One region of the Mesorhizobium sp. CO1-1-7 genome, then DNA from elsewhere that is predicted to be linked to it. Evidence: riboswitches for the same ligand, from Rfam matches in the RefSeq annotation. Region 1 holds a riboswitch; the other holds the start of a gene.
The links. A riboswitch is a leader RNA that binds a small molecule or an ion and turns the genes downstream of it on or off. The one in region 1 is predicted to bind cobalamin.
Positions count from the first base shown of each region.

Region 1 (7,190 bases):
TGGGCCAGCGCGGAAAAGCCTTTGACCGGCTTCGCTTTTGCCGGATGTGCGTCGGTTTCCTCTTAATGGGCCTGAAATGTCCACGGCAGATTCGACGCCGCGATTCTGCTTTGGGGAAGCAATGTCCACCCATGTTCGCCATCCGATCTGGCTTCCGGCCCTCAAGGCCGCGGATGCGCGCACCTTCGCCTCGCTTTACGCGGTCGAATCCTTCGCCCGCGCCATGGTGTCGAGCGTCATACCGATCCAGGCCTACGAGATTCTCCACAACGAGCAGATCGTCTCCATACTTTACACCGCCGTGTCCCTGCTCGGCCTGTCGGTGACCTTATTCATGCCGATGCTGATCCGCCGCTTCGCGCGGCGCTGGGTCTACACGGCGGGCGCCTGCCTGCTCGCTATCGGCTCGCTGTTCTTCGTCACCCATACGCTCGCCGGGCAACTGGCCGGGATGCTGTGCCGGGTGATGGGCGCCAGCGCGCTGTCGATCACGCTCAACCTCTACATCATGGATCACATCCGCAAGACCGATTTCATGCAGGCCGAATCGCTGCGCATGGCGTGGTCGATGGTTGCCTGGACCTGCGGGCCGACGCTCGGCATTTTTCTCTATACGCGCTTCGGCATTTATGCCGCGCATGGCGCGGTGGCGGTGTTCGCCATGGCCTTGCTGGCGCTGTTCTGGACCTATCGGCTGAGCGACAACCAGTCGATCCGCCCGGGCAAGACACGACCGGCCAATCCGCTCGCCAATATCGGCCGCTTCGTCGCCCAGCCGAGGCTGAGATTGGCCTGGCTGATCGCCTTCGGCCGCTCCTGCTTCTGGACGACCTTCTTCGTCTATGGACCGCTGTTCATGGTCATCACCGGCGAGGGCGAATTGGCCGGCGGCCTGCTGGTCTCGGCCGGCAACGCGCTGCTGTTCATGGCGATCTTCTGGGGCAAGGCGGGGAAACGCTTCGGCGGCCGCAGGACCATGACTTTTGCCTATTTCGCCATGTCGGCGACGCTGCTGGCGGCCGGTGCCGTGGGCGAAACCGTGCCGTTGCTCACCGGTGCCTTCCTGCTGTGCGGCGCCTTCTTCACCATCGCGCTCGACGCGCTGGGTTCGACCGCCTTCATGCGCTCGGTGCGCTCCTATGAGCGCGCGCAGATGGCGGCGGTCTACCGCACCTATCTCGATTTTTCCGAACTGACGCCGCCGCTGGTCTATTCGGTGGTGCTGGCCTTCTTCGGTCTGGGCTCGGTGTTCGTCACGCTCGGACTGCTTGCCGCGTTTTGCGGCTTCATGACCTGGCGATATCTGCCGAAGTCGCTGTGATCTTCAGGCCTCGGGTGAGCGCGCAGCGTGCCGTTCGCGCACCCAATCGTGGAAGCGGTGAAGGTCGTACTCCTCGGGCATCAGCACGCCAGCTGTATGACGCATCGAGCGCAGGCCCTTCTGGTTGACCTCGCAGATTGCCGCGTCCTCCTCCAGCACCTGTGTGCCGAAGGCAACGATGTTGTCGATGTCGGTCTCAGCGAGCGCCTCGGGCGCGAACAGCCATTCCGCGGTCAATTCGGTCTGTTCGGGACCGAGCGGCGTAAGCCGCACGGTCCTGACATAGTCGACATGGCCGACGATGAACATCGACGGCAGGCTGGTAGCATAGGTCTGACCGGCGCTGCGTTCCGCCGGCGTCAAGCTCGGGAAGATCGGCCCGTGCGTCTGCCCATCACGCGACCATGTCTCAGCCCCGGCGCGCAGGCCGCCGGAAAATTCTGGCGCGTCATTGTCGGCGTGGCGGAGCCATTCGGGATCGTCATGCCGGCTCGTCAGGCCGCGGCCATAGATCGGCACCAGCCGCGACAGGTCCTTGTGGACGCCCGGGCAGTGCAGGCACTCGTTGAAGTTTTCCCAAAAAATCTTCCAGTTGCAGTTCATCACCTTGCGCAGCACTTGCCCTGATACCAGCGTTTCCAGCGGCCAGTTGCCGAAGTCGCCGGAGGCCGGGTCGAAGGAGGATTGCGCCGAGCTCGCGGCATCTTCCGCAAGATTGACGAAGACGAAGCCCCGCCACACCGAGAGCGCGACGCGATAAAGCGGGTGATCGGCCTTGTCGAAGCCGTCAGGCAGCGATTTCGACGGCACGCGCACCAGATCGCCACGCAGCGAATAGGACCAGGCATGATACGGGCAGGTGATCAGCCGCGCCTTCAGCCGGCCCTGGCTTTCCTGGCAAAGCTGCGAGCCGCGATGCCGGCAGGTGTTGTGGAAGGCATGCAACTCGCCGGTGTCGTCGCGCAGCAGGAGGATTTCCTGCGTACCGACGCGGAAGGTGCGGAACGCCAAAGGCTGGGCAAGGTCGGCCTCGCGGCAGACGAGCAGCCAGTTCCTGTACCAGATGGCGTCGAGATCGCGCTGATAGTTGTCCTGGTCCCAATAGGCCGACGAGGGCAGCGTCGGCTCGGTTCGAGTCAGGCCGTTATAGGGCACGCACTCGCTGGCATTGGGCTGCATGGCTGGCTTCCCGTGAGGGGTGCCAGCCGACACCCGGCCATGAAGTTTGTCAATCGGGACGGGGTGAGGACAGCTTCGCCGATACGGCGCTCCTGCGCTGGCGGCTGTCGGAATTTGGTTTGCCGGGCGCGGCGAATTTCCCTATAGTCACCGATGTCGTCGGTTCCTTTTTGGAGCCAAGAGGGAATGCGGTGCGGGCAGGAATTCCTGCCCAATGCCGTGGCTGCCCCCGCAACTGTGTGCGGTAGTCCTCTCCATATGCCACTGAAGATTTTTCTTCGGGAAGGTGGGGAAGGGCGCTTATCCGCGAGCCAGGAGACCTGCCGGCGACAGGAAACTGACTTCGATGCCCTCGGGTGGAGGGCGAAAGGACAAGACATGACTACCGCTTCCGTCTCCCTCGGCGCCTCCGTCTCCTCGCAGTCGCGCTTCATGCAGCTTGCGCTCGCGGCGCTGCTCGGCATCTTCGTCGTCGGCTTTGTCGGCTTCTCGCATATCGATGCGGTCCACAATGCTGCCCACGACTATCGCCATTCGATGGCGTTTCCCTGCCACTAACGAGGATCCGACATCATGAATCTGTTTCGCAACGTCGTGTTCGTCGCGGCGATCGCGGGGCTCGTGGCCGGTGTCGTTCTCGCCTGCATGCAGGCCTATGCCACCGTGCCGCTGATCCTCAAGGCGGAAGTCTACGAAAGGGCCGGCGGCGGCCACCACCATGATCACGCGGCCGCACCAGCGGCGACCAATGATGCCATGAGCACGGTGGCGCCCGCTGGGAATGCCATGAGCTCTGCCGCGCCCGCGGGCACCGATGCCGTGACACCGGCGGAGGAAGACGAAGGCTGGGCGCCGGCCGACGGTTTCGAGCGTTTCGCCTTTAGCGTGGTTGCCAATATCGTCACCGGCATCGGCTTCGCACTGGTCCTGGTCGCGGTTTCCGAGTTCTTCGGCGGCGTCGGCAACTGGCGCCAAGGTGTGTTCTGGGGCTTGGCCGGCTTTGCCGTGTTCACACTGGCACCGGGTCTCGGACTGCAGCCGGAACTGCCGGCAATGCCGGCGGCCGATCTTCTGCCGCGCCAGATCTGGTGGACGGCGACGGCGGCCGCGACCGCGATCGGCCTAGGCCTGATCGTGTTTCGCAGATCGCTGCCATTGACCATCCTCGCCGTCTTGCTGATCGTCGCGCCGCATGTCGTCGGCGCGCCGCAGCCCGACAGTTTCGAAACACCGATCCCGGAAGGCCTGCACCATCAGTTCGTGGTGGCGGTGACGGTGACCAATCTGGTGTTCTGGCTGGTGCTCGGCGCGATCGTGGGCGTGGTGCGCAGGCGCTTCACCGGCATGGCGACCAGCCTGCGCGACAGCTTTGCCTGATCGCGGCAGGCTGACCTTCATCATCGGTGGTGGGCGCTCCGGCAAGAGCGCGCACGCCGAAACCCTGATGACGGCATTGCCCTCGCCATGGGCCTATATCGCCACGGCGCAAGCCCATGACGACGAGATGCGCGAGCGCATCGCGCTGCACCGCTCGCGGCGCGGTGAGGGCTGGTCGACCACCGATGCGCCACTCGACCTCGCCGAAGCGCTGGAGGCGTTGCCAGACGGGCAGCCGGTGCTTGTCGACTGCCTGACGCTGTGGCTGACCAACCACACGCTGGCCGATCACGACGTCGAGGCCGCGTGCCGGCGGCTGGCGGACGTGCTGTCTCGGCCGCGCGGACCGTGGTTCGTGGTAACGAACGAGGTCGGGCAAGGCATCGTGCCCGACAACGCGCTGGCGCGTCGGTTTCGTGACGATGCCGGCCGGCTCAACCAGCGGGTCGCCGCGATTGCCGACACGGTGCTGCTCATGGTGGCGGGGCTACCGCTCAAGGTGAAGTGAAATGACCGATATCGACGACAAGGATGAAGAACGCCATCGCGCCAAGATGGCCAAGCGCAAGGCGGTGCAGGACGCCGAGGTTGCGGGCAAGACGATCGAGAAGGGGTTGCTGATCGTCAACACCGGTCCCGGCAAGGGCAAGACCACGGCCGCCTTCGGTCTTGCGCTGCGCATGCTCGGCTACGGCAAGCGCGTCGGCGTCGTCCAGTTCATCAAGGGCAAATGGCACACCGGCGAGAAGGAGGCCTTTGCCGTCTTTGGCGACCGTGTCGTCTGGCACGCAATGGGCGAGGGTTTCACCTGGGAGACGCAGGACCTGAAGCGCGATATCGCTGCCGCCGAGGCCGCCTGGGCCAAGGCTCTGGAATTGATCGCCGACCCCTCGATCAGCCTTGTCGTGCTCGACGAGCTCAACATTGCCTTGCGCTACGACTATCTCGCTCTCGACAAGGTGGTTGCGGCGCTCAAGGCTCGCCGCGAAGGCCTGCATGTCGTCGTCACCGGCCGCAACGCCAAGCCGGCACTGGTCGAGGCGGCGGACCTGGTCACCGAGATGGGGGTGACAAAGCACCATTTCTCGGCTGGCGTGAAAGCGCAGCAAGGCATCGAGTTCTAGAAAACCAGAACGGCGATCAGCGCGACAAGGCCGAACAAGCCGATCAGCAGGTAGTCCGCGACCCGGTAAAGCTTGAGCGCCCGCCTGATATCGCCGCTGTCGACATCGCGGCGGCCGCCTTCGCCCATGAAGATGTCGTCGACCATGACACCGCCATAGCTGCGTGGTCCGGCGAGCGCCAGCCCGAGCGCGCCGGCCATGGCCGCTTCCGGCCAGCCGGCATTGGGCGAGCGGTGTTTTTTCGCGTCGCGCCTCACCGCCTGCCAGGCGTCGCGGGGGTCGGCGCCCTCGACCAGGAGGGAAGCGAGCACGATCAGCAGCGCCGTCAGCCGCGATGCAGGCAGGTTGATCCAGTCGTCGAAGCGCGCCGCCGCCCAGCCGAAGGCCTCATGGCGCGGAGTCCGGTGGCCGACCATCGAATCGGCGGTGTTGGCCGCCTTGTAGGCCGCGCCGCCGGCGAGCCCTCCGACCCCGGTCCAGAAGGCGGGGGCGACGATGCCGTCGGAAAAATTTTCCGCCAGGCTCTCGATCGCCGCGCGGCAGACGCCGGCGCGGTCGAGCGTCTCGGGATCACGGCCGACGATCCGCGAAACGGCGGCTCGGCCCATGTCGAGGCCTCCGCTGTCGAGCGCGTCGGCGACGGCTTCGACATGTTCGTAAAGGCTTTTCTGCGACAGAAGCGATGTCGCCAGAAAGACGGCAACGATCCACCCCAGGGGGACGAACCAGAGCAGAACAAGCTGCACGCAAAGGCCCGCTATCGCAGGCACCAGCACGATGACCAGAAGCGCCTGGACACCACGTTGGCGACGCAACGCGTCGGGATCAGTGGCGCGGTTGAGCCGCAAGTCGAGAAAGGATATCAGCCTGCCGAACCATGTCACCGGATGGCCGATGGCGCGAAACAGCCAGTCGGGATAACCAAGGGCGAATTCGACAATTAATGACAGGAAAGCGATCAGGACTGACATGAAGCTTCTTGAAGGAGCGGTGGACCATGGTGGAAGTCTTGGCCGGGCAAGGGCGCTTTTCCCCAATGCCGTGCTGCCTTTCGTCGACCTCTCGACCGGTATCAATCCGCACTCCTACCCGCTTTTCGACCTGCCCGCCACCTCGCTGTGGCGATTGCCAGAGGCCGCGCGTGGACGCGAACTGATAGAGATCGCGGCCAACACCTATGGCGCGCCTTCCCCAGCAAGCGTGGTGGCGGCCCCTGGCACACAGATCCTGTTGCCGCGCGTCGCCTCGCTGGTGAGGCCCGGCAAGGCAATGGTGCTGGGGCCGACCTATGCCGAACACGCCCGGGCGGCGGCGATTGCCGGGCACGACGTGGTCGAGGTCAGCGATTTCGCGGCGCTGGCGAAAGCCGACCTCGCCATCATAGTCAATCCGAACAATCCCGATGGGCGCGTCGTCGAGCGCGACCGGTTGCTGGTGCTGGCCGCTGGACTTCGCGCCAAGGGCGGGCTGCTGGTCGTCGACGAGGCGTTCATGGATGTCGGTCCATGCGAGCACAGCCTCGCCGGCGATGTCGGCCAGGGCGGCATCGTCGTGCTGCGTTCGTTCGGCAAGTTCTTTGGTTTGGCCGGCCTGCGGCTCGGGTTCGCGCTTGCCGAAGCGCCGACGGCTGAACGGCTGGACATGCAGTTCGGGCCGTGGGCTGTCGCAGGACCGGCCTTGGAATACGGCATCCGCGCGCTCGCCGATCTCGATTGGCAGGATGCGATGCGGGCCTCGCTGGCGGAAGCGACGGTGCGGCTCGATGCGCTGTTTAGCCGTTTCGGCGTTCCCGTCGCGGGGGGCACCACGCTGTTCCGCTATCTCAGCCTGCCCGATGCCGGCGGCCTGTTTTCCGGCCTTGGCCAGAGCGGTATCCTGCTGCGGCATTTCTCCGAACGGCCGCATGCCTTGCGCGCCGGACTGCCGGGGAGCGAGGAGGAGTGGCGCAGGATCGAATCCGCCCTTGCCGATTGGGCGTCGCGGCGCGAGGATCGGTCGAAAGGTTTCAAACAATGATCCATGTCTGCTCACTGGCGAAAATCGAGGAAGTGGTGGCCAGGACCGGCGCCGACCGCATGCTGTCGCTGCTCGCCGCCGGAACGGACGTAGTCCGACCGGCCTCGATCACAAGGGAAAACCATCTGCACCTGGTCATGCACGACATCGCCGTGGCGCAGGACGGCATGACC
Region 1 is NZ_JAIUHA010000003.1:494,657-501,846, reverse strand. Features, by position in the region: gene LB516_RS09010 (MFS transporter) at 122-1,321, shown strand; gene LB516_RS09005 (aromatic ring-hydroxylating oxygenase subunit alpha) at 1,325-2,500, opposite strand; cobalamin riboswitch at 2,644-2,843, shown strand; gene LB516_RS09000 (CbtB domain-containing protein) at 2,879-3,058, shown strand; gene LB516_RS08995 (CbtA family protein) at 3,074-3,877, shown strand; gene cobU (bifunctional adenosylcobinamide kinase/adenosylcobinamide-phosphate guanylyltransferase) at 3,870-4,385, shown strand; gene cobO (cob(I)yrinic acid a,c-diamide adenosyltransferase) at 4,387-5,001, shown strand; gene cbiB (adenosylcobinamide-phosphate synthase CbiB) at 4,998-5,972, opposite strand; gene cobD (threonine-phosphate decarboxylase CobD) at 5,971-7,017, shown strand; gene LB516_RS08970 (tyrosine phosphatase family protein) at 7,014-7,190, shown strand, end outside.

Region 2 (7,190 bases), on a different contig from region 1:
CTGGTTGGCGCCGTTGGAGCCATAGTTGTCGCTGCCCGCGAAAGCGCTGCCGGAGAGGGCCAGAACGGCGGCGGCAGCAATGAGGATCTTGTTCATTTTAATACTCCTGAATTTGTAGGTCCACCAGCGCGGCAGGGTCACCCGCCGCGTGCCGGGGATGGCTATTAATTGTTGCCGAAGAGGTTGTGGTCGGCGCCCGTCACAGGCGTCTGGGCAGCCGGCTCCGACTTCTTGGTCGAAGCGGTGTAGGAGCTGTCGACAGTGGCCGTGGGGGTCGCGGCGTTCGAACCATAATGGTCGCTGCTAGCGAAGGCGCTGCCGGAAATAGCCAGAAGGGCGGTGGCAGTGAGAATGATCTTTTTCATTTTTGTACTCCAGTATTTTTCCCGTCCGTCTAGCGGCGTGTCTTGGGATTAAATCGCGTCGTTCGGACAGCCCCGATGTGGGAGAGCCCCCTTGCCGTTTCCAATCACGAAGTTGTTCAGCGTGGACCATGACTCCACCACTTGAAATTGTACCAACGCCTTCTACATGTCTTATTTTTCCATTTGATATCAAATAGTTGCATAAGATCACGACCCGATCACCAACTGTGTCGGAAGGCTGGGCGTTCACACCGTCCTGCACGCACCGTCAACAGAAACGAACCGTTCGGTTCGATTTTAGACTCTGCTAATAGTCACTTTTCGAAACCATTAACCCTTTTCCGGCCCGCTGAGGGTCGAAAACGGTGCCCGCGCATCTGGCGAGAAGAGGCGATTCCCCCGCTGCAACCGCGCCGGGACGATCCCGCGTACGTGTCGCGCCGCATGGATGCGATGTCGCTTTCGTGCCGATGTCGCAAACCCTGTCGTGATTAGATCGAGCGATCTCAGGTGCCGCTGCGTGACGACGGAGCGGAGAATTGGGAAGCCGGTTAGATTCCGGCGCTGCCCCCGCAACGGTGGTGGAGTTCAAGTCGCAACGGGAGACCACTGGGCGAAAGCTTGGGAAGGTGTCGCGATGGTCCGCCAGGACAACTCCAGAGCCCGGAAACCAGCCCGAGATCGCTAGAACTCGACTGATCGCGGTGGGCGGTCAAGGGGCGGATGGTGTTGTCCGGCTTTCGCCGGCTTGCGCCCAGTCCTTCCTCCATCACCACCAGTTCAGTCCTTGAAAATGAGGACAGGACATGGACGCGCGCAACGACATGCTGAGGCTTTTGAACGGCCGCAGACAGGGCCTTTCGCTGGAACAGCCCTTCTATACCGACCCGGACTACTTCAAGCTTGACATGGAACTGATCTGGTATCGCGACTGGCTGTTCATCGGCCATGATTGCGAGTTGCCCAAGCCGGGCAGCTTCATCACCGTGCAGATCGGCGACTATCCGGTCGTGCTGGTGCGCGATCAGCAGGGCAAGATCAACGCTTTCCACAATTCCTGCCGCCATCGCGGCAGCCGCGTCTGCAACACCGACAAGGGCATGGCCGCCAAACTGGTGTGTCCCTATCACCAGTGGACCTACGAACTCGACGGCCGGCTGCTGTTCGCCCGCCAGATGGCCGATGGGTTCGACAAGAGCCAGTTCGGGCTCAAGCCGGTCGCCTGCGAAAGCGTCGCCGGCTATGTCTTCATCTGCCTGGCCAAGGAGCCCGCCGACTTCGCGCCGATGCGGGCGATGATCGAGCCCTATCTCCAGCCGCACCGGCTGAGCGAGGCCAAGATCGCCTTCGAGAGCACGATCATCGAGAAGGGCAACTGGAAGCTGGTCTGGGAAAACAACCGCGAATGCTACCATTGCGCGGGCAACCATCCTGAGCTGTGCAAGACCTTCCCGGAAGCGCCGACCGTGACCGGCGTGCAAGGCGCCGACAGCGATCCGGAGATGCTGGCCCACTGGGCGAAGTGCGAAGCTGTTGGCCTGCCCAGCAAGTTTCGCATCGACCCGGCCGGACAATACCGCGCCACCCGCGCGCCGCTGCTGCGCGATGCCCAGAGCTACACGACGACCGGCAAGCGGGCGGTGAAGAAGAACCTGTCCGACAGCGTCTCGGCCGACCGGATCGGCACGCTGATGCACTATCACTACCCGACAACCTGGAACCATATCCTCGTGGATCATGCGGTGACGTTCCGCGTGCTGCCGGTCAGCGCCACGGAAACAGCGGTTACGACCAAATGGCTGGTCCACAAGGATGCCGTGGAAGGCGTCGACTACGATCTCGCCGAACTCACCCATGTCTGGACCGAGACCAACGACCAGGACCGCCGCATCGTCGAGGAAAACGCCTTCGGCATCCTGTCGCCGGCCTACGAGCCCGGTCCCTATTCGGAGCTGCACGAGGGCGGCGTCATCCAGTTCGTCGACTGGTACGCGCGCTTTATCGGCCCACGGCTTTCCGAAGACGGCCGGCCTGCTCTGCGCAGTGTCGCCTAGCGCATGTCGGCCAAAACTGTGCAGCGGCTTTGGGATCACGACACGCCCAAAATGAAAGGTATGCAGGGATGAACGCCATGACTGATCTTGGGCTCTATCGCCACCTCGACCAGATGGCGCCGTGGAACGACAGGCTGCAGGTGCTGGAAGTAACCGGCGTCAGCGACGAGGCGCCCGACGTCAAGACCTTCACCTTCCGCTCCGACAACCAGACCTGGTTCCGCTACAAGCCGGGCCAGTTCGTGACGCTGGAATTGCCGACACCGGACGGCCCGCTGATGCGCACCTACACGCTGTCATCATCGCCGTCACGGCCATTCTCGATCGCGGTGACGGTGAAGGCGCAGGCGGGCAGCGTCGGCACACGCTGGATGTTCGATCACCTGACGCCCGGCTCGCACGTCAAGGCCTATGGACCGGGCGGCGGCTTTTCGCTGCACAGCCACCCGGCGGCGAAATACCTGTTCATCTCGGCCGGTTCGGGCGTGACGCCGATGATGTCGATGCTGCGCTGGCTGAACGACTGCGCGCCATGGACCGATGTCGGCTTCGTCAATTGCGCGCGGCGCCCGGAAGAGATCATCTTTCGCAAGGAACTCGAACTGCTCGGCGGCCATATGCCGGGCCTGTCGCTCGGCTTCATGATCGAGGAGCGGTCGAGCCGCGAGGGCTGGTACGGCCATATGGGCCGCATCGACGCCATCCGGCTGCCGCTCCTGGCGCCCGATTTCCGCGAACGCGAAATCTTCTGCTGCGGCCCCGACCCTTTCATGCGCGCCGTGCGCGGCATGCTGGAGGCCGCCGGGTTCGACATGGCAAAATACCATCAGGAGAGCTTTGCCGCGCCGGCGATGGAGGAAATCCCAGCGCCGTTTGCCTCGCCGGCTGAAGACGGCGCGGCGATTTGCGTCGAAGCCGCGACGCCGATCCGCTTCGCGCTTTCGGATGTCGACGCCGACTGTGTCGCCGGCCAGACCGTGCTGCAGACGGCGCGCGCCTCGGGTGTGCGAATACCGGCCGCCTGCGAATTCGGCCTTTGCGGAACTTGCAAAGTGAAGAAAGTCTCCGGCAGCGTCGAGATGAGCCACAATGGCGGCATCCTCGATCATGAGATCGATGATGGCTTCATCCTGGCCTGTTGTTCCAAGCCATTGTCGCCGCTTGAAATCGAGGCTTGATCCGCCCGGCTTTCGACTGAACCCGGAAATGGTCCCGCGTTGCCGGCAAAGGTTACCTTGCCAAGGAAGACCTGAAAGTTTACAGGCGTTGTTGGTGGAAGCGGTCCTGCTGGCGGGCAGGAAATGCAGGACGGGGCAACAATGACGCATGACTCCCACGCCTATGCGGTAGCGAGCCGGGATATCGTTTTCGAATCTTTCGATGGCGAGGCCGTGGTGCTCAATCTTGCCAATGGCAAATATTTCGGCTTTTCCGATTCCGGCAGCAAGGTATGGCAGGCGCTTTCATCCGGCGCGGACGCCCAGGCTCTGGTCGGGCTGAGCGCCGGCGGCTCGACAATAGGCCAGGCCGAACTCGAACGCTTCATATCGCAATTGCTCGAATTGGGTTTGCTGGTGCGCTTGGACGCGGCGGCGCAGCCTTTGCCGGGCGATTTGCCTGCCGAGCTTGCCGCCACGAACGAGCCGCTCAATGTGAGCATTCACGACGACCTCGCCGACCTGATCGTCGTTGATCCCATCCACGAGGTCGAGGAACCCCTCGGCTGGCCGGCGGTCAAGCAGGCTTCCTGACGGGGCGGCCGCAGCGTGATGGAAGGCGATTGATGCCGCGCGTCACGCTCGAAACCTTGCCGGATTACGCCAGGTATCTCATCGCCGCCGCTGAAGGCGCGGCCGCGTACTATCCGACCATGCGAAAGGTTCGCCTGCCCTGGCTTGAACTGACCGCGCATCTCGGTCACGGCGTGCTTGCCGATGCATTGGGCCATGCTTTCATCGAGCCCGCGCATGATCAGCCGGCACCGTCCACGGGTCGCATCTTCATCGCGCATCCCGGCATTGACGGCATCCCGGAGCCGGCGCACTGGGGCGATGCCCATTTCACCGAGCACGGTTTTGCCAAACGGCTCGCCGAAGCCGGTTTGCGCGGGCACCATTTCCACGACCTGGATTTCTGGCAGGTCTACGATCCGCACCGCCGCGTCGGCGTGCAGCTGATGGCCTCGGCCGATGCCTTTCCGCCCTGGGAGCCGGGAGCACCGCTGCGCGCCTTCCTGCACTGGGAATATGCCGCGCGCGGCATGCGGCTGACGCATGCCGGCACGCTTGGCATCGACGGCAACGGTATTCTGCTTGCCGGCTCGGGCGGGGCCGGGAAATCGGGGACCGTCGCCGCCGGCCTGCTTAACGGGCTCGACAGTGTCGGCGACGACTATGTGCTGATCGATCTCACCGACGGCGTGACCGCGCGCCCCCTTTTTTCGACGTTGAAGCAGGACACGGAAGGTTTCGCCCGGCTGGGCCTGCGGCAGCGGCTAACGGCGCAAGGCCCGCTGAACTGGCAAGGCAAGCACACGTTCCATATTCATGATATCGCGCCTCGGCCGGTGCCCGCCATGCTGGACATCGTCGCGCTGGTGGTGCCACATATCAGCGGAGGCGGAGCAAGTTCGATTATGCCGGTGTCGCGCAGGGATGCCATGATTGCCTTGGCGCCGTCCGGCATCGCCCAGATGCCGGGCGAGCGCGAAAGCGGCTTTCGCTTCTTCAGCGAATTGACGCGCCACCTGCCGTGCTTCCGTTTGTCCCTCGGCATCGACCCGGCAGAGATCGCCCGCACGATCGAGGATTTCCTGACACGAGGCGCCCGGTGAAGCTCAGCGTGATCATGCCTGTGTACAATCGCGAGCGCTATGTCGTCTCGGCGCTGCGCTCGCTCGTGCGGCAGCAAGATGCCGCCGATCTCGACATCATCGTGATCGACGACGGCTCGACCGACGGGTCGCCGGAGGCCGTGCGTTCGATGATGGCCGAGAACCCCTGCATTCGTCTTTTCCGGCAAGAGAACATGGGCGTGACCCGGGCTCGCAACGCTGGTCTCAGACTGCTCACGCCGGAAACGGAGCTCGTGTCGTTCCTCGATTCGGATGATGTCTCGCCTGCGGGACGATTCAAGGCCGATATCGCATGCTTTGACGCCGACCCCGCTCTGGAGCTTACCTATTCCCTGATGATGATGGTCGAACACATCGACGACGATCTGCTGGAACCCTGCCCCGGCAGCCATTTCATGACCGTGCGGGGAATTCATCTGTCGTCAGGCATTTTCTCGCGTAAGCTCATCGAACGGATCGGCGGCTTCGACGAGGCCTTCGGCCAGGCCGAAGACACCGACTACCTGCTGCGCACCTTTGAAAGCGGCCCCAGATTCGTCCTGCCGGATACCGTATCGCTTTACTACCGACGTCATCCCGGCAACATGACAAAGCAGGTCGACACATCCCTTCGGGAATTCTTGCGGGCCATCCACAAATCGATGAAACGGCGCAAGGCCGACCCTTCACTGCGCGGGATCGAAGGCATCTTCGATGTCAAAGAACTCGCCAACTGGCGCTTCATGTAGCATGCGGAGCTATGGCGTCGTCATACCGGCCTTCAACGCCAGCGGCACCATCGCCGAGACGCTGCGATCGGTCGCGGCGCAGACAGTGCGGCCTGAGCTGGTGGTGATCGTCGACGATGGATCCAGCGACGATCTCGCGGCGGCGATCGGCGGAACGGACCTGCCGCTGCAATTGCTGCGCCAGGCAAATGCCGGACCTGGGAGCGCCACGACAAGGGGCATCGCCGCCTTGTCGACGCCGCTCATTGCAACGCTCGATGCCGACGATCTGTGGCTGCCGAGCAAGGCCGAAACACAGCTCGCGCATCTCGAAAGGCATCCCGCAACGTCGGGCGTTTTTTGCCATTTGCGAAACTTCCGCAATGACCGGCCCGATGCACCCGAGGACGCGATCGTACCCGGTTGGTCGCGGACCACGATGCTGATCCGGCGCGAGGCCGCCGAGACCGTCGGACCAATCGTCGATCCGCCGGGCGGCCGCGGCGAAATGATCGACTGGATCGCGCGGGCACGCGAGACGGGCCTTGCCCTCGACATGGTGGAAGAGGTGCTGGCGCTGCGCCGCATCAGGCCCGGCAGCCTGTCCTATGGCCGCGATGCGGCGCGCGACCGCGGCTATCTCGAAGTGGCGCGGCTCGCCATGCTGCGACGGGCCCGGAACAAGGCCGGCGCGGGCTGATGGCGGGCATTCGCCGCATCAGCCGACGTTTCCCGGACTATGGCTGGTCCTGGCCGACGGGCGGGCTCGACCAACTGCTCAAGGCTGCCCTTCTTGTCGATGAGGACGCGGCCGCCGGTTGCGCCATGCAGTGGCTAAGCGCGAACGACATCGATCTTGTCTCCTTCAGGGAACACCGGCTGCTGGCCGCGATCTGCGATCGGTTCGGCCGGAAATTGGCCGGCCAATCCGCCTATCCGCGCCTTGTCGGCCTGCAAAAGATGCTGTGGACCAAGTCGCGCATGGCGATGCGCGAGGCCGAACCGGCGCTGCAGGCGATGACGGATTCCGGCTGCCTGGTGATGCTGATCAAGGGTGCCAGCCGCATTGCCTTGAACGCCTCGGCGCAGCGTGGCCGGGTGGCGCACGACATCGACATATTGGTGCGGCCGCAGGACATGCCGGCGGCATTCGGCGTGCTGCGCGACGGCGACTGGCAGATCGCCACCGGGGTGAGTCCCCAATATCTGA
Region 2 is NZ_JAIUHA010000018.1:108-7,297, forward strand. Features, by position in the region: partial or broken gene LB516_RS28360 (DUF680 domain-containing protein) at 1-96, opposite strand, end outside; gene LB516_RS28365 (DUF680 domain-containing protein) at 165-365, opposite strand; cobalamin riboswitch at 857-1,059, shown strand; gene LB516_RS28370 (aromatic ring-hydroxylating oxygenase subunit alpha) at 1,172-2,419, shown strand; gene LB516_RS28375 (hybrid-cluster NAD(P)-dependent oxidoreductase) at 2,497-3,597, shown strand; gene LB516_RS28380 (PqqD family peptide modification chaperone) at 3,739-4,170, shown strand; gene LB516_RS28385 (serine kinase) at 4,203-5,252, shown strand; gene LB516_RS28390 (glycosyltransferase family 2 protein) at 5,249-6,001, shown strand; gene LB516_RS28395 (glycosyltransferase family 2 protein) at 6,003-6,680, shown strand; gene LB516_RS28400 (nucleotidyltransferase family protein) at 6,680-7,190, shown strand, end outside.
Region 2: it holds a riboswitch for cobalamin, as region 1 does, so the genes downstream of both, LB516_RS28370 (aromatic ring-hydroxylating oxygenase subunit alpha) here and LB516_RS09000 (CbtB domain-containing protein) in region 1, are expected to answer to the same signal.